Regions from separate parts of the Streptomyces sp. NPDC127108 genome, predicted to be linked through region 4. Evidence: riboswitches for the same ligand, from Rfam matches in the RefSeq annotation. Region 4 holds a riboswitch; each other region holds the start of a gene.
The links. A riboswitch is a leader RNA that binds a small molecule or an ion and turns the genes downstream of it on or off. The one in region 4 is predicted to bind cyclic di-AMP.
Positions count from the first base shown of each region.

Region 1 (3,304 bases), on a different contig from region 4:
GGCCGACAACCAGCACCTCGGATACGGCCACGGCATCCACTACTGCCTCGGCGCCCCGCTGGCCCGCCTGGAGGGCCAGACGGCGCTCGCGACGCTGCTCCGCAGGCTGCCCGACCTGCAACTCGCCGTCGATCCCGAGGAGTTGAGGTGGCGCGGCGGGCTCATCATGCGTGGCCTGCGGACCTTGCCGGTGACGTTCACGCCGCCCGGCCGCTGACGGGGGAGCGGCGCGTGCCTGACGTACCGTCAAGACTGTGACTTTCACGTGATCTGCGCTGCATCGACTTGTGACTGACGTTCGACTGCGGCTACGTTCACGACGGCTCGGCACCCCTCGGCACCACGTGTCGCAGCTGTTCTTGTCGTCGCTCGAAAGGCACGTGCATGCTCTCCGGCCAAGGCCGTCACCGCCGTCCCCGCCAGGCCCCGGCGATCGTCGTCGCGGCGGGCGTCACCGGATCCGCCATCGCCATCCCGCTGCTCGGCGCCACGGGCGCGCACGCCGCCGACGCCACGACGTGGGACAAGGTCGCGGAGTGCGAGAGCGGCGGCGCGTGGAGCGCCAAGGGCGACGGGTACTACGGCGGTCTGCAGCTGACGCAGGAGACCTGGGAGAGCTACGGCGGCCTCGCCTACGCGCCGAGCGCCGACCAGGCGAGCCGCTCCCAGCAGATCGCCGTCGCCGACAAGATCCTGGCCGACCAGGGCCCCGCCGCGTGGCCGAACTGCGGCCCGGCCGCGGGCCTCAGCAAGGGCGGCGAGGCCGCCGACGTCGACCCGGGCCTCCCGGTCACGCCGTCCGAGCCCTCGGAGCCGTCCGACGGCTCCAAGGACTCGCGGGACTCCAAGGACTCCAAGGACGACGGGAAGAGCGGCGAGAAGGGCGGCAAGGACGCCGAGGACTCCGCCGACGCGAGCGACGAGGGCGCCACGGGCAAGGAAACCGGCAAACACCGCAAGCCCGACAATAGCGACTCGGCCGACGAGCGTGACGAACGCGACAAGGGCGGGCAGAAGGGCGAGAAGGGTGCGGGCGAGGACGGCAAGTCCGGCGACCGCGACACCACTTCGCCCGACGCCGGGTCCGAGGCGGGCCGCGAGCCGTCCGGCGCCGACGACTCCGCGGACGGCTCCGAGGACTCCTCGTCCGAGTCTCCGTCCGGCCGCCACCGCGGCTCCAGCGCCGACGAGGCCGACGGGGCACAGCAGGGTGGCGCGGGCTCCGCGGGCCGCCACGCGTCGCGTGGTGAAGGGCGCGACTCGCGTGACGCCGCCGACCCCGCGGACACCTACACGGTCCGCTCCGGCGACAACCTCTCGCAGATCGCCGACCGGCACGACCTTGACGGCGGCTGGTCCACTCTCTACGCCGAGAACAAGCGGACCGTTGGCGGTGACCCGGATCTCATCCTCCCCGGTCAGCGACTTGACCTGAGGGAGCGCCAGGCCGCCGAAGCGGACCGGAAGTAGGCATACCGGGGCGGAAGTTGGCCGGCGGTTCGGGGTGAATGTCCGGTTTAAAGACGGTGAGAGGCAAGTGAGAGATGGGTCTCAGAAGCCCTGATCGTCTTTGAAATTCCGGTGATTGCCTGTCTACGGTCGTGACCGCTCGCCACAGCGGGCCCCGCCGGTCGGTACGCCGAATCCTGCCAACGGCCGGACGGGAACAGTCGTCGCTTCGAGCGCCGAAGGCAGGAGCGGGGGACCCAAGGTAAGCGCCGGGCCCACGCGTTGAGCGGCCAGCGGCCGCGCGACGCGCAGGACCGGCTAGGGGTGAAGTCGTACGGAAGCCGTACGGCCGGGCACTCACCCGCCCGAACCCGACAGCTCACCTCGCAGGCGTCGGTGAGGGGATCACTCCATGCTGCTTTCCGGCAAGGGCAAGCACCGTCGTCCGTCCAAGGCCACCCGTGCGGCCGCCGTCGTCGGTGTCACCGGCGCCGCCGTCGCCGCCCCGCTGATGGCCGCGGGCACCGCGAACGCCGCCACCGTCGACCAGTGGGACCGGGTCGCCCAGTGCGAGTCCGGCGGCGACTGGTCCATCAACACCGGCAACGGCTACTACGGCGGCGTGCAGTTCTCCGCCTCCACCTGGGCCGCCTACGGCGGTACGAAGTACGCGGCCACCGCCGACAAGGCCTCCAAGGCCCAGCAGATCGAGATCGCCGAGAAGGTCCTCGCGGGCCAGGGCAAGGGTGCCTGGCCGAGCTGTGGCGTGGGCCTCACCAGCGCCCCGTACAACGGCGGCGGTGCCGAGAAGCCGCAGCAGCAGCCCCAGCAGCAGGCCAAGCCCCAGCAGCAGCCGCAGCAGCAGGCTCAGCCGCAGCAGCAGGCCAAGCCGCAGCCGAAGCCGCAGCAGGCCGCCCCGCAGACCGAGTCGAAGAAGACCGTCCAGACCCCGACCGGCAAGGTCGTGAAGAAGGGCGACGGCGAGTACAAGGTCAAGACGGGCGACACCCTGTCCAAGATCGCCGACGAGCACGACGTCAAGGGCGGCTGGCACAAGGTGTACAAGCTCAACGGCGACATCATCTCCGACGCCGACATGATCTACCCGGGCCAGCAGCTGCACCTCAGCTGAGCCTGAGCCCGACCCGCGCCCTGTCCGGCCCGTCCGGACAGGGCCCCCGCTCCGCCCCGCGGAGCGCCCCCGTCCCCACGGGTCTCCCTCGCCCCGGTGCGCGTATCCCCCGTACGCACCGGGGCGAGGTGCTGTCCGGGGCGGTCCCGCCGGTCCCGGAGTACGCCCAGGGCGAAGCTACCGGCCGGTAAGAACCTGTGGTTCCGTCCGGATTCCCAGGGAATTGGCCCGATGGCCGTCCCACGGGGCGGGCGGTCGGCTGGCCGAAGCTCCCGGGCCCGTTAGGCTCAGGAGACGCAGGGCCGATGAAGACCATGCAAGCCATGCGCAAGCCCGCGCCCCCAGTGGTGCACGCCATGCGCCCCTAGCGTCACATCCCAGAAGGAGATGCTCGTGCCGTCCATCGACGTCGTCGTAGCCCGGGAAATCCTGGACTCCCGAGGCAACCCCACGGTCGAGGTCGAGGTCGGCCTCGACGACGGGTCCACCGGCCGCGCCGCGGTCCCGTCCGGCGCCTCCACCGGTGCCTTCGAGGCCATCGAACTGCGTGACGGAGACGCCAACCGCTACGGCGGCAAGGGCGTCGAGAAGGCCGTCCTCGCCGTCATCGAGCAGATCGGCCCGGAGCTCGTCGGCTACGACGCCACCGAGCAGCGCCTGATCGACCAGGCGATGTTCGACCTCGACGCCACCGACAACAAGGGCTCGCTCGGCGCCAACGCC
Region 1 is NZ_JBHXTE010000050.1:49,701-53,004, forward strand. Features, by position in the region: gene ACFVHO_RS33295 (cytochrome P450) at 1-217, shown strand, start outside; gene ACFVHO_RS33300 (transglycosylase family protein) at 385-1,470, shown strand; cyclic di-AMP (ydaO/yuaA leader) riboswitch at 1,674-1,857, shown strand; gene ACFVHO_RS33305 (transglycosylase family protein) at 1,862-2,581, shown strand; gene eno (phosphopyruvate hydratase) at 2,969-3,304, shown strand, end outside.
Region 1: linked by a shared signal. The riboswitch ahead of ACFVHO_RS33305 (transglycosylase family protein) and the one ahead of ACFVHO_RS37185 (M23 family metallopeptidase) in region 4 are both predicted to bind cyclic di-AMP.

Region 2 (3,304 bases), on a different contig from region 4:
CATGCCCCGCACGCGCGCGTGCGGGGCATTTTCGGCTCTACGTTTTCGTGGCTCTACGTAGACAGCGATCGCGTACGCGCGGACAGCGATCGCGTGCGCAGAGGGTCAACGGTTCACGCGGGCCGGACGACGCTGTGGATTGGCATGTAGTAGATCGACTCGACGCGGACATTCGCGCCCGGCTTCGGGGCGTGGATCATCTTGCCGTCGCCGATGTAGATCCCGACGTGGCTGATGTCGTCGTAGAAGAAGACCAGGTCACCCGGCTTGGCCTGGGAGGTCGGCACGGTCGTGCCGACCTTCACCTGATCCCAGGTGGTGCGCGGCAGCGAGATCCCGGCGGTCTTCCAGGCCGCCTGCGTGAGCCCGGAGCAGTCGTAGGAGCCGGGCCCCGTGGCGCCCCACACGTAGGGCTTGCCCATCTGCTTCTCGGCGAAGGCGATCACCTTCTCGGCCTTGGCCGCGTAGCCGCTGCCCGCACCCGAACCCGAGCCGGACCCCGTGTCCGAGCCCGAGCCCGACCCGGAACCGCTGTCCGAACCGGAATCCGAACCGGACCCTGAGCCCTGCTCCTGCCCCTGCTCACGCTCCCGCTCGCGCCGCTCGGCGGCCTCCTTGGCCTTCCGCTCGCGCTCCTCCGCGGCCTGTTTGCGGGCCAGCTCGGCCGCCTTGCGCTTGGCGGCCTCCTCCTTGCGCTTCTCGATCGCCGCGAGCCGTGCCTTCTCCTCGGCGGTCAGCTTCGACAGGAGCGAGCGGGCCTCGGTCAGCTTGGTCTGGACGGTCTGCTTGCTCGTCCGGAGGTCGTCACGCGAGTCCTGCAGCGACTTCAGGCTCTTCGTGGCCTTGGCGCGCTGCTTGGTCGCCGCGACCTGCTGGGTCTGGTAGTCGTCGACGGCCTTCTTCTGGCGGCTGGTGAGCCGGTCCGCGAGATGGTTCTGGTCGAAGAAGCCCTTGGGGTCGTCGGCGAGCATCATCGCGGCGGTCTCGGAGACGGCACCGGTGCGGTACTGCGCGGCGGCGAAGGAGCCCAGCTCCTGCCGGGCCTCGTTCAGCCGGTCCGTGCGCTTGGCGACGTCGTCCAGGAGCCGGTCGGCCTTCTTGCGCTGTTTGTCGGTGCGCTCCTTGGCCGAGTTGTACTTCTGCGTGGCCACTCCGGCCTGCTGGTAGAGGTCGTCGACCTTCTTCTGGACCTCTTCGAGGCTCGGCTTGCCCGGCTCGGTGGGGGCGGACGGGGCGGCGTTCGCGCTCTGCGACAGCAGGGCCACCGACGTCAGGGCGGCCGTCGTGATGCCGAGGGCGGGGGTCGTGCGTATGAGGGCTGAGCGGCTGCGCGGCTTGCGGTGCGACGCCAAAGCTGGCGACTCCTTCCGTGGACCGCCTACCGGGTTAGCTGTCGGGTTCGGGCGGGTGCTTCGGAAGGCTGCCCTACTGTTCCGCACGTCGTACGGAACGGATTCACCCCAAAGAACGTGGTGGGTCCCCGGCTCCGAACACGTCGGACTCGGCGGAGGCCGCGCGTGACCGGCGGGGATCGCCGGTGGGGGGACGTGCGGCCCGCGCAGCACGCTAGCCAACTCCCGTGGCGCGAGGGAAGGATGATGTTCGATATGCCCGATACATTTTCGTGACTTCACGAGGCCCTTGGCGCCGCCTTGACGCGGACGGCCGGGGCCGTGGCGCAGCGTGACGCCCCGGGCGCGCAGCGCGGGCGTGGCCGGAACCGGGCGGGCTCCGGGCGGCCTCGCGGAACCCGGGGCGGGTTGTCAGTGGGGCCGCCTAGACTCGGGAGGCGATGAGCAGCCTCTTTGACGACAGCTTCCTGGCGGACCTCAAGCCCTCGCAGGGCCACGACGAGGAACCCCCGCCGCCGCCCGAGGACAGCGCTCCGGAGCCCATTCCGGACGACTTGTTCCAAGGGAGGTTCGACGCGCCCGCACCCCGGGACGCGTACTACCGGGACGGTGCCCCCCGCCCCGCGATCGACCCGGCGGCGCTGCTCGACGGCCTGAACGAGAACCAGCGCGCGGCCGTCGTGCACGCGGGCTCCCCGCTGCTCATCGTCGCGGGCGCCGGCTCCGGCAAGACGCGGGTGCTCACCCACCGCATCGCGTACCTCCTCGCGGAGCGCGGCGCGCACCCGGGCCAGATCCTCGCGATCACGTTCACGAACAAGGCCGCGGGCGAGATGAAGGAGCGCGTCGAGCAGCTCGTCGGCCCGCGCGCGGGTGCGATGTGGGTGTCGACGTTCCACAGCGCGTGCGTGCGCATCCTGCGCCGGGAGTACAAGAAGCTGGGCTTCACGTCCTCGTTCTCGATCTACGACGCCGCGGACTCCAAGCGTCTGATGGCCCTGGTCTGCCGGGACCTGGACCTCGACCCGAAGAAGTTCCCGCCGAAGTCCTTCAGCGCCAAGATCTCGAACCTGAAGAACGAGCTGATCGACGAGGAGGACTTCTCCGCCCAGGCGGCTGACGGCTTCGAGAAGACCCTCGCCCAGGCGTACGCGATGTACCAGTCGCGGCTCCGCGAGGCCAACGCCCTCGACTTCGACGACCTGATCATGACGACGGTGAACCTGCTGCGCGCCTTCCCGGACGTCGCCGAGCACTACCGCCGCCGCTTCCGCCACGTGATGGTGGACGAGTACCAGGACACCAACCACGCCCAGTACGCCCTCGTGCGCGAGCTGGTGGGCCCCTCCGGGGAGGGCGAGGAGCCCGGCGAGCTGTGCGTCGTCGGTGACGCCGACCAGTCCATCTACGCCTTCCGCGGCGCCACGATCCGCAACATCCTCCAGTTCGAGGAGGACTACTCGGACGCGACCACGATCCTCCTGGAGCAGAACTACCGCTCCACGCAGACGATCCTCACCGCCGCCAACGCCGTCATCGAGCGCAACGAGAGCCGCCGCCCCAAGAACCTGTGGACCAACGCGGGCGCGGGCGCCCGCATCACCGGGTACGTGGCGGACACCGAGCACGACGAGGCCCAGTTCGTCGCCGACGAGATCGACCGCCTCACCGACGCGGGCGACGCCAAGGCCGGCGACGTGGCGATCTTCTACCGCACGAACGCCCAGTCCCGTGTCTTCGAAGAGATCTTCATCCGCGTCGGCCTGCCCTACAAGGTCGTCGGCGGCGTGCGGTTCTACGAGCGCAAGGAAGTCCGCGACGTCCTCGCGTACTTGAGGGTCCTCGCCAACCCCGAGGACGGCGTCCCGCTGCGCCGCATCCTGAACGTGCCGAAGCGCGGCATCGGCGACCGCGCCGAAGCGATGATCGACGCCCTCGCGCAGCGCGAGAAG
Region 2 is NZ_JBHXTE010000009.1:55,658-58,961, reverse strand. Features, by position in the region: gene ACFVHO_RS09635 (NlpC/P60 family protein) at 114-1,352, opposite strand; cyclic di-AMP (ydaO/yuaA leader) riboswitch at 1,360-1,517, opposite strand; gene ACFVHO_RS09630 (ATP-dependent DNA helicase) at 1,793-3,304, shown strand, end outside.
Region 2: linked by a shared signal. The riboswitch ahead of ACFVHO_RS09635 (NlpC/P60 family protein) and the one ahead of ACFVHO_RS37185 (M23 family metallopeptidase) in region 4 are both predicted to bind cyclic di-AMP.

Region 3 (3,304 bases), on a different contig from region 4:
CCGCCGCACTGGTCACCCACCTGCACCGGGACCACACCGACGCCTCGGCCCTCGCCGACGCGCTGGTGCCGGGGGCGCCCGTGCTGCGGCCGGCACCCGGCCACGGCGACGAGACGGACAACGTGACGACGCTGCTGGCCGAGCGCGAGCTGGCCCTGCACCGGCTGGCCGCCGAGGCTGTGGACGCCTGGGCCACCCGCGACATCGGGCCGTTCCGCGTCACCGCGGTGCCCGCCGTCGACGGCCTTGGCGACCCACAGCTGAACTGGGTGGTCGAGGCCGACGGGCAGCGGGTCTTCCACGGCGGCGACACGATGTTCCACGGCTCCTGGTGGCTCGTCGCGCGCCGGTTCAGCCCGTTCGACGCGGTCTTCCTGCCCGCGAACGGCCCCGTGGTCGACGCACCGCACCTGCAGCCGCCGAGCCCGTTGCCCGCCGCGATGGACCCGGAGCAGGCCGCCGCGGCAGCGGAGATCCTCGACGCCCGGTACGCGGTGCCGATCCACTACGAGCCGGAACAGCCCGACAAGATCGCGGGCTACACCGAAGTCCTCGACCCGGAGAACGAGTTCCGCGCGCACGCCGGGCCGCGCGCACGCGTCCTGGCCGTGGGGGAGTGGCTGGACCTGGCCACATGATCGGAAGCCCGGCGAGGCAGGGCTGCGCCCCGGTTCAGAGGAAGGCGCGCGGCAGGCGAGGCGGGACGGGGGCCTAGTAGGGGCCGTTGACGTTGTCGATCGAGCCGTAGCGGTCGGCCGCGTAGTTGCAGGCGGCGGTGATGTTGGCGACGGGGTCGAAGCTGTCCATCGACGTGCCGGGCAGGCGGTAGGCGGCGAAGGTCGGGTCGATGACCTGCAGGAGGCCCTTGGACGGGGTTCCCGCGGCGGCGTTGGAGTCCCAGTTGTTGGTGGCCAGCGGGTTGCCTGAGGACTCGCGCATGATGTTGCGGTGGATGCCCTCGTAGGAGGCGGGGATGCCGTGCTGGGCCAGGATGTCGAGCGACTCCTTGATCCAGCCGTCGAGGTCGTTGGTGTACGCCTTCGGGGCCGGGGCGGCGGCGGGCTCGGCGGCGAGCGTGCCGTCACGCTCGGAGCGGTCCGCCCGCCCGTCGGCGGTGTCCGGCTTCTGCGCGGGCTTGGCAGGGTTCTTGCCGCCGAGGGTGAGCTTGAGGCCGGGGCGGATCATCCCCGGGTCGTCGCCCAGAACGCTCCGGTTGTCCTGGTAGAGCTTCTTCCAGCCGCCGCTCACGGAGTGCTCGCGGGCGATCGTGGAAAGAGAGTCACCCGCGGCGACCACATAGGTCTTGGGCGCCGCGGCGGGCTGGGCGGCCGTGCCGGCCTGTGCGGCGGCGGTGGCGTCGGCCGCGCCGAGCACCGGGAGCGCGAGCACGGCCCCGCCGGTGCCCGCGACGGCGATGCCCCGGGCGAGCGGGCTGGACTTGGGGCGGCGGTGCTTTCCCCTTGCAGGCATGACGAATTCCTCTCCGTCGCCTGCGAGGTGAGCTGTCGGGTTCGGACGGGAGATGTCCGGCCGCACATGCGAGTGCGACTTCACCCCGAGCCGTTCCGGAATCCGGACCGGCGTCTTACCTGGGTCCCCCGCTCCTGCCATGCGAAGTGAGTGAGTGGGTGGGAGTGTTTCCGGACAGCGGCAGGATTCGGCGTTCCATCCGGATTGACGGCGACGTTAAGCGAGAAAACGCGGACGGAACAAGACCGGAAATCAAACGGGAAATCAGCGAAGCTCATCCCGGAGATCCACAACCTCTCGCACGCTTTGATCAAAAACCCCAACTTTCTTTGCGTGGAACGGAAGTGCGTTCCACGACTCCCGGCGGGGCGCAGCCGCCCCCGGCCGACCGGCGTGACCCATTTCACTGAATGGAGTGCGGGCCGGAACGTGTCTCGACGGCGCAGCAGAGCGTGCTATTCCGCCCAAGTGCCACACAATGCAGGGAGCACTTCGTGTACGCCATCAATGGCGCGAGAAAGTGAATTCCGGAGCAAAGTCGGACAAACCCTAAAGGTCTGCTTGGTCGCACACCGCTGCTGGTGAGCTGGCAAGGACGCTGATGCCTGCAGCTGGAGCCTTACGCCCACGAGGCCAAGATCTAGCCGTTCGCCCCGGACGCCCACGCTCCTAGGGGCGCCCGCAAGCAGCACCGGCGACCGCGCGTAGCCAGTTTGTCTACCGGCACGAACGGGGGCTGTGAGAAAACCGGCCGTCCGCTGAAATGCCTGAGGCACGGCCTGAACCACCCGCTGCCGACGAGGGCGGGGGTGTGCGCAGTGGCGCCGTGACTCAGCTTCAACTCACGGACGGAGAAACCGTCATGAAGCGAACGGAGAACTTCTCATGAAGCGCAAGATCGCCAAGACACTCGGCACATTGTCGCTGGCGGCGACAACTGTACTGAGTGCAGCCGCAACTGCTCCTGCCGCGGCCCGAGGTGGTACGCCCACCCCGGATCTGGCATTCGCTACTCCGGTTTCTGCAGTAGACACCGAGACACCGGAAACCGACATCCAGGCGAACAGGGGTGCCAATGCGGGAATCAGCAACTCGTGGGGATTCGTCAAGTTCTACCACCGGGGCGACGTGTGGCACATCTACGACGCGGACGCCGACGGATACTGCGTCGTGCAGCACGTGAGGTGGCGTCAGGACGGGCGCTACCGGGCGTACTACCGCCGTGCGTGCGGCAAAGGGACCAATAAATCAGGTGTGTTCAATATCCGTGAGGGAAAGCGGGTCAGGCTGAGTATCTGCCTGGCCCGCAAGGGGCATCCGATCGCCAGGTGCAGCAGCGGCCACGCCTACGGCAGGGCCTGATCGGACCCGCGCCCAAAGACCGTCCCGTAACTGCCCCGGCAGGGGCGGCCCAGGGGGCAGCCCGTGGTGAGACGGCCGACGCGTCGGCACTGCGAGCCCCGCAGGTGCAGTTCATGGACGCTTCGTATGACGACCTGTGGCCCGGTCGGCGGCGTGCGGCCGGGAATTCCCCGGCAGCGTGAGTGAGCGGCCGACGTCGGGGGAGTGGTGAACACCGCGCATGCCGTGACGGGTGCTGCCGCTGTGCTCCCCCCCGGGGGGGGGCTCAGTCCGCGATCCAGTTGCCGTGGAACCCTTCCGGCACGCGGGCGGGGAGGTGCACCGTCGCCACCGGTTTCCGCAGGTCGGTGGCGTCCAGGATCACCAGATCGCTTCCGTCGCGTGCGCGGTCGTAGACGTACGCGATGAGCCAGTTCGGGGGCGCGAACACGGCTTCGGAGGGACGATATCCCTCGCCGGGCTCGAACGCGGT
Region 3 is NZ_JBHXTE010000026.1:2,519-5,822, forward strand. Features, by position in the region: gene ACFVHO_RS22440 (MBL fold metallo-hydrolase) at 1-638, shown strand, start outside; gene ACFVHO_RS22445 (transglycosylase SLT domain-containing protein) at 712-1,470, opposite strand; cyclic di-AMP (ydaO/yuaA leader) riboswitch at 1,475-1,673, opposite strand; gene ACFVHO_RS22450 (hypothetical protein) at 2,356-2,832, shown strand; gene ACFVHO_RS22455 (carotenoid oxygenase family protein) at 3,098-3,304, opposite strand, start outside.
Region 3: linked by a shared signal. The riboswitch ahead of ACFVHO_RS22445 (transglycosylase SLT domain-containing protein) and the one ahead of ACFVHO_RS37185 (M23 family metallopeptidase) in region 4 are both predicted to bind cyclic di-AMP.

Region 4 (3,304 bases):
GCACGCCTGATGACGCATATGAGGTCGCACGCCTGGCCGTGCATTCGGTCGCACACCTCACACGTATTCGGCGCGTACTCGAATCCGAAATGCAGGCAGCGAAAAATTCCGTCCGCGAACACGTATCTCTTTGTATACGGCGCCGCCGTTAATTCCGGACGCTCACCGTGTTGACGGCATGTTGCGAATCCCTCACACGTCCGGCGCGGGGGCCGATCCGCGGCCGGTGCGCCGCGGGGGTCCGTTCCGCGTGCAGCAGGGTGAGCGTACGGGCCCGCTCGGCGTCGCCGCGGGCCACGGCGTCGACAACGGCGGCGCGCTCGGACCAGGTCTGTGCGGGGGCGGCCTGGGGCTCCGTGACGTACATCCAGGCGATCTTGTGGCGGAGCTGGGTGAGCAGGGTGATCAGGCCGGGGCTCGATGAGGCCTGTGTGAGCGTCTCGTGGAACCAGCCGTCGAGCGAGCGGAGGTCCTCGGCACCGCCGCGCCGGGAGCGCTCCTTGCCGAGCCGGACGAGCCCGCGCAGGACCTTCAGATGGGCGTCGGTGCGGCGCTGGGCGGCGCGGGCGGCCGCCAGGGGCTCCAGGAGCGCACGGATCTCCAGGAGGTCGGCGGCGTCCTGCTCGGTGGGCTCGGCGACGCAGGCGCCCGCGTGCCTGCGGGTCACGACGAAGCCCTCGGCCTCCAGCGTGCGCAGCGCCTCGCGCACGGGGACGCGGGAGACGCCGTAGCGGCGGGCGAGCAGTTCCTCGGTGAGGCGCGTGCCGCGTTCGTAGACACCGGAGACGATGTCGTCCCGGATGGCCGTGCATACCGAGTGCGCGGGAATGCGCATGACGGACCTCCGCTTTAATGCCCGCGAAACGCGTTGGTCGACGCGTCGGCCGACGCGTCGAATGGCGCTCGTTCAACGACTCCATGGACCCTGCCGCCATGAACTCTATTGCAGAAGGCCGGATTTTCCGACGGGAGGCCGGAATCCATGGATATCTTTTGGCCAAAAGGGCGCGCATACGCATGAAAGCCCCGGCTCGGGTGAGCCGGGGCTTTCATGCGTCCGGGAGGGTCCCGGCATCAGGATTCAGACGTTGATGTCGGGATTCGGACGTCGGCGTCGGGATTCGGACGCCCCACGTCGGGGATCAGACGTTGACGCCGTGCGAGCGCAGGTACGCCACGGGGTCGATGTCGGAGCCGTAGTCCGCGCCGGTCCGGGCCTCGAAGTGCAGGTGCGGGCCGCTGGAGTTGCCCGTCGAACCGGAGAGGCCGATCTGCTGGCCCGGGGTGACCGTCTGGCCGACCGTGACGCTGAGGGACGACATGTGGCCGTACTGCGTGTACGTGCCGTCGTTGTGGCGGATCACGACGTTGTTGCCGTAGGCGCCGCCCCAGCCGGCCTCGACGACGGTGCCCGCGGCGACCGCCTGGACCTGGGTGCCGGACGCGGCGTGGAAGTCGACGCCGGTGTGGCTGCCGGAGGACCACATGGCCCCGCCGGTCTTGTAGCCGGTGGAGACGTAGCTGCCGTCGATCGGCGAGACGTAGGAGCCGAGGCGCTTGCGCTCGGCCTCGCGGGCGGCGCGCTCCTTGGCCTCGCGCTCCTTCTGGGCCTTCACCTTCGCGGCGGCCTCGGCCTTCCGCTTGGCCTCGGCGGCCTTGCGCTTGGCCTCTGCGGCATCGGCGCGGGCCTCGGCCTCGGCCTTCTTCTGCGCGGCGGCCTCGACGGCGGCGTGCTTCTGCGCGGCGGCCTGGGCGTCGATCTCGCCGGCCAGGGAGTCGCCGACGGAGATGGACTGGGTGAGGCCGGTGTGCGCGTACTCCGCGGAGCTGCCTTCGGCGGCGAGGGCCGGCGCGGCCAGGCCCGAGATGACTCCGGTGGTGGTGAGCGCGGCGACGCCCGCGGCGCTGGCGGTCGTACGCGAGATGCGGCTCGGACGGCGGTGCTTGCCGGTCGGGCGGGTGAACGCCATGAAGCGGCTGATCCTTTCCTTCCTTCTCGCCTACCGGGTTAGCTGACGGGTTCGGAGCAGGAAGGTCTCCTACGGGCTCCTCGCCTCGCGGCAAGGGGTCCGATTCACCCCAGGGGACGTGTGGGTCCCCGGCTCCCCTGGCTCGCGCCGTACGGGGACTCGGCGATGGCTGTCCGGTGCCGCGGACGCGGCGTACTGCCTGACGGACAGCCGGACCGACGCTAAACGCCTCATCTTTCAATCGACAAACGAATCAGGCCTTTTGTAGCGCACGCCACAGGCCAGACGAGCAACCTCCATGTCAATTCGGACATATGGCGGCATGCAGGGACCCCAGTGGCTTCCTGAGCCGCTGGGGTCCCTGTTCCCACGAGGCGTTGATGCCGCTATGTCCAGCTTTACGTCAGCAGCTCGCCGCGGCCTGTACGCCGCCTTGGACGCCGCCGGAACATCGCCGCATCGCCGCCGGCCGATCCCGGCAATCAGCCGGTGACCACCGTCACTTCACCGATGCCGAGCGCCTTGACGGGCTCCTCGATCTGCGCGGCGTCGCCCACGAGGACCGTCACGAGCCGGTCGTCCGGGAAGGCGCTCACGACGGCCGCGGTGGCCTCCACGGTGCCCGTCTGCGCCAACTGGCGGTACAGGTGGGCCTGGAAGTCGTCCGGCAGGTGCTGCTCGACCTGGTCGGCGAGGGTGGCGGCGACGGCCGCCGCCGTCTCGTACTTCAGCGGGGCGACGCCGACCAGGTTCTGCACGGCGACATCGCGCTCGGGGTCGGTCAGGCCCTCCGCGGCGAGCGTGCGCAGGACCTTCCACAGGTCGTCGAGGGCCGGGCCCGTGTTGGGGGTGTCCACGGAGCCGCTGATGGCGAGCATCGCGGCGCCCGTGGCCCCCTCCGGGGACGTGGGGGCGGCGGAGCGCAGCACCTGGGCGAAGGCACGCACTCCGTAGGTGTAGCCCTTCTCCTCGCGCAGGACGCGGTCCAGGCGCGAGGTGAGGGTGCCGCCCAGGCAGTACGTACCGAGGACCTGCGCGGACCACACGCGGTCGTGCCGGTCCGGGCCGACGCGGCCGATGAGCAGCTGCGTCTGGACGGCGCCGGGGCGGTCCACGATGACGACGCGGCCGCGGTCGTCGGCGGTCACCGGGGGCACCGGGCGCGGCTCGGCCGTCCCGCCGGTCCAGGCGCCGAGGGTGTCGGCGAGGACGGTGTCCAGGTCGATGCCGGTGAGGTCGCCGACCACGACGGCGGTGGCCGTGGCGGGGCGGACGTGCCTTTCGTAGAAGGCGCGTACGGCCGCGGAGTCGATGGCGGAGACCGTCTCCTCCGT
Region 4 is NZ_JBHXTE010000065.1:34,677-37,980, forward strand. Features, by position in the region: gene ACFVHO_RS37180 (GntR family transcriptional regulator) at 149-835, opposite strand; gene ACFVHO_RS37185 (M23 family metallopeptidase) at 1,143-1,970, opposite strand; cyclic di-AMP (ydaO/yuaA leader) riboswitch at 1,984-2,145, opposite strand; gene ACFVHO_RS37190 (M16 family metallopeptidase) at 2,453-3,304, opposite strand, start outside.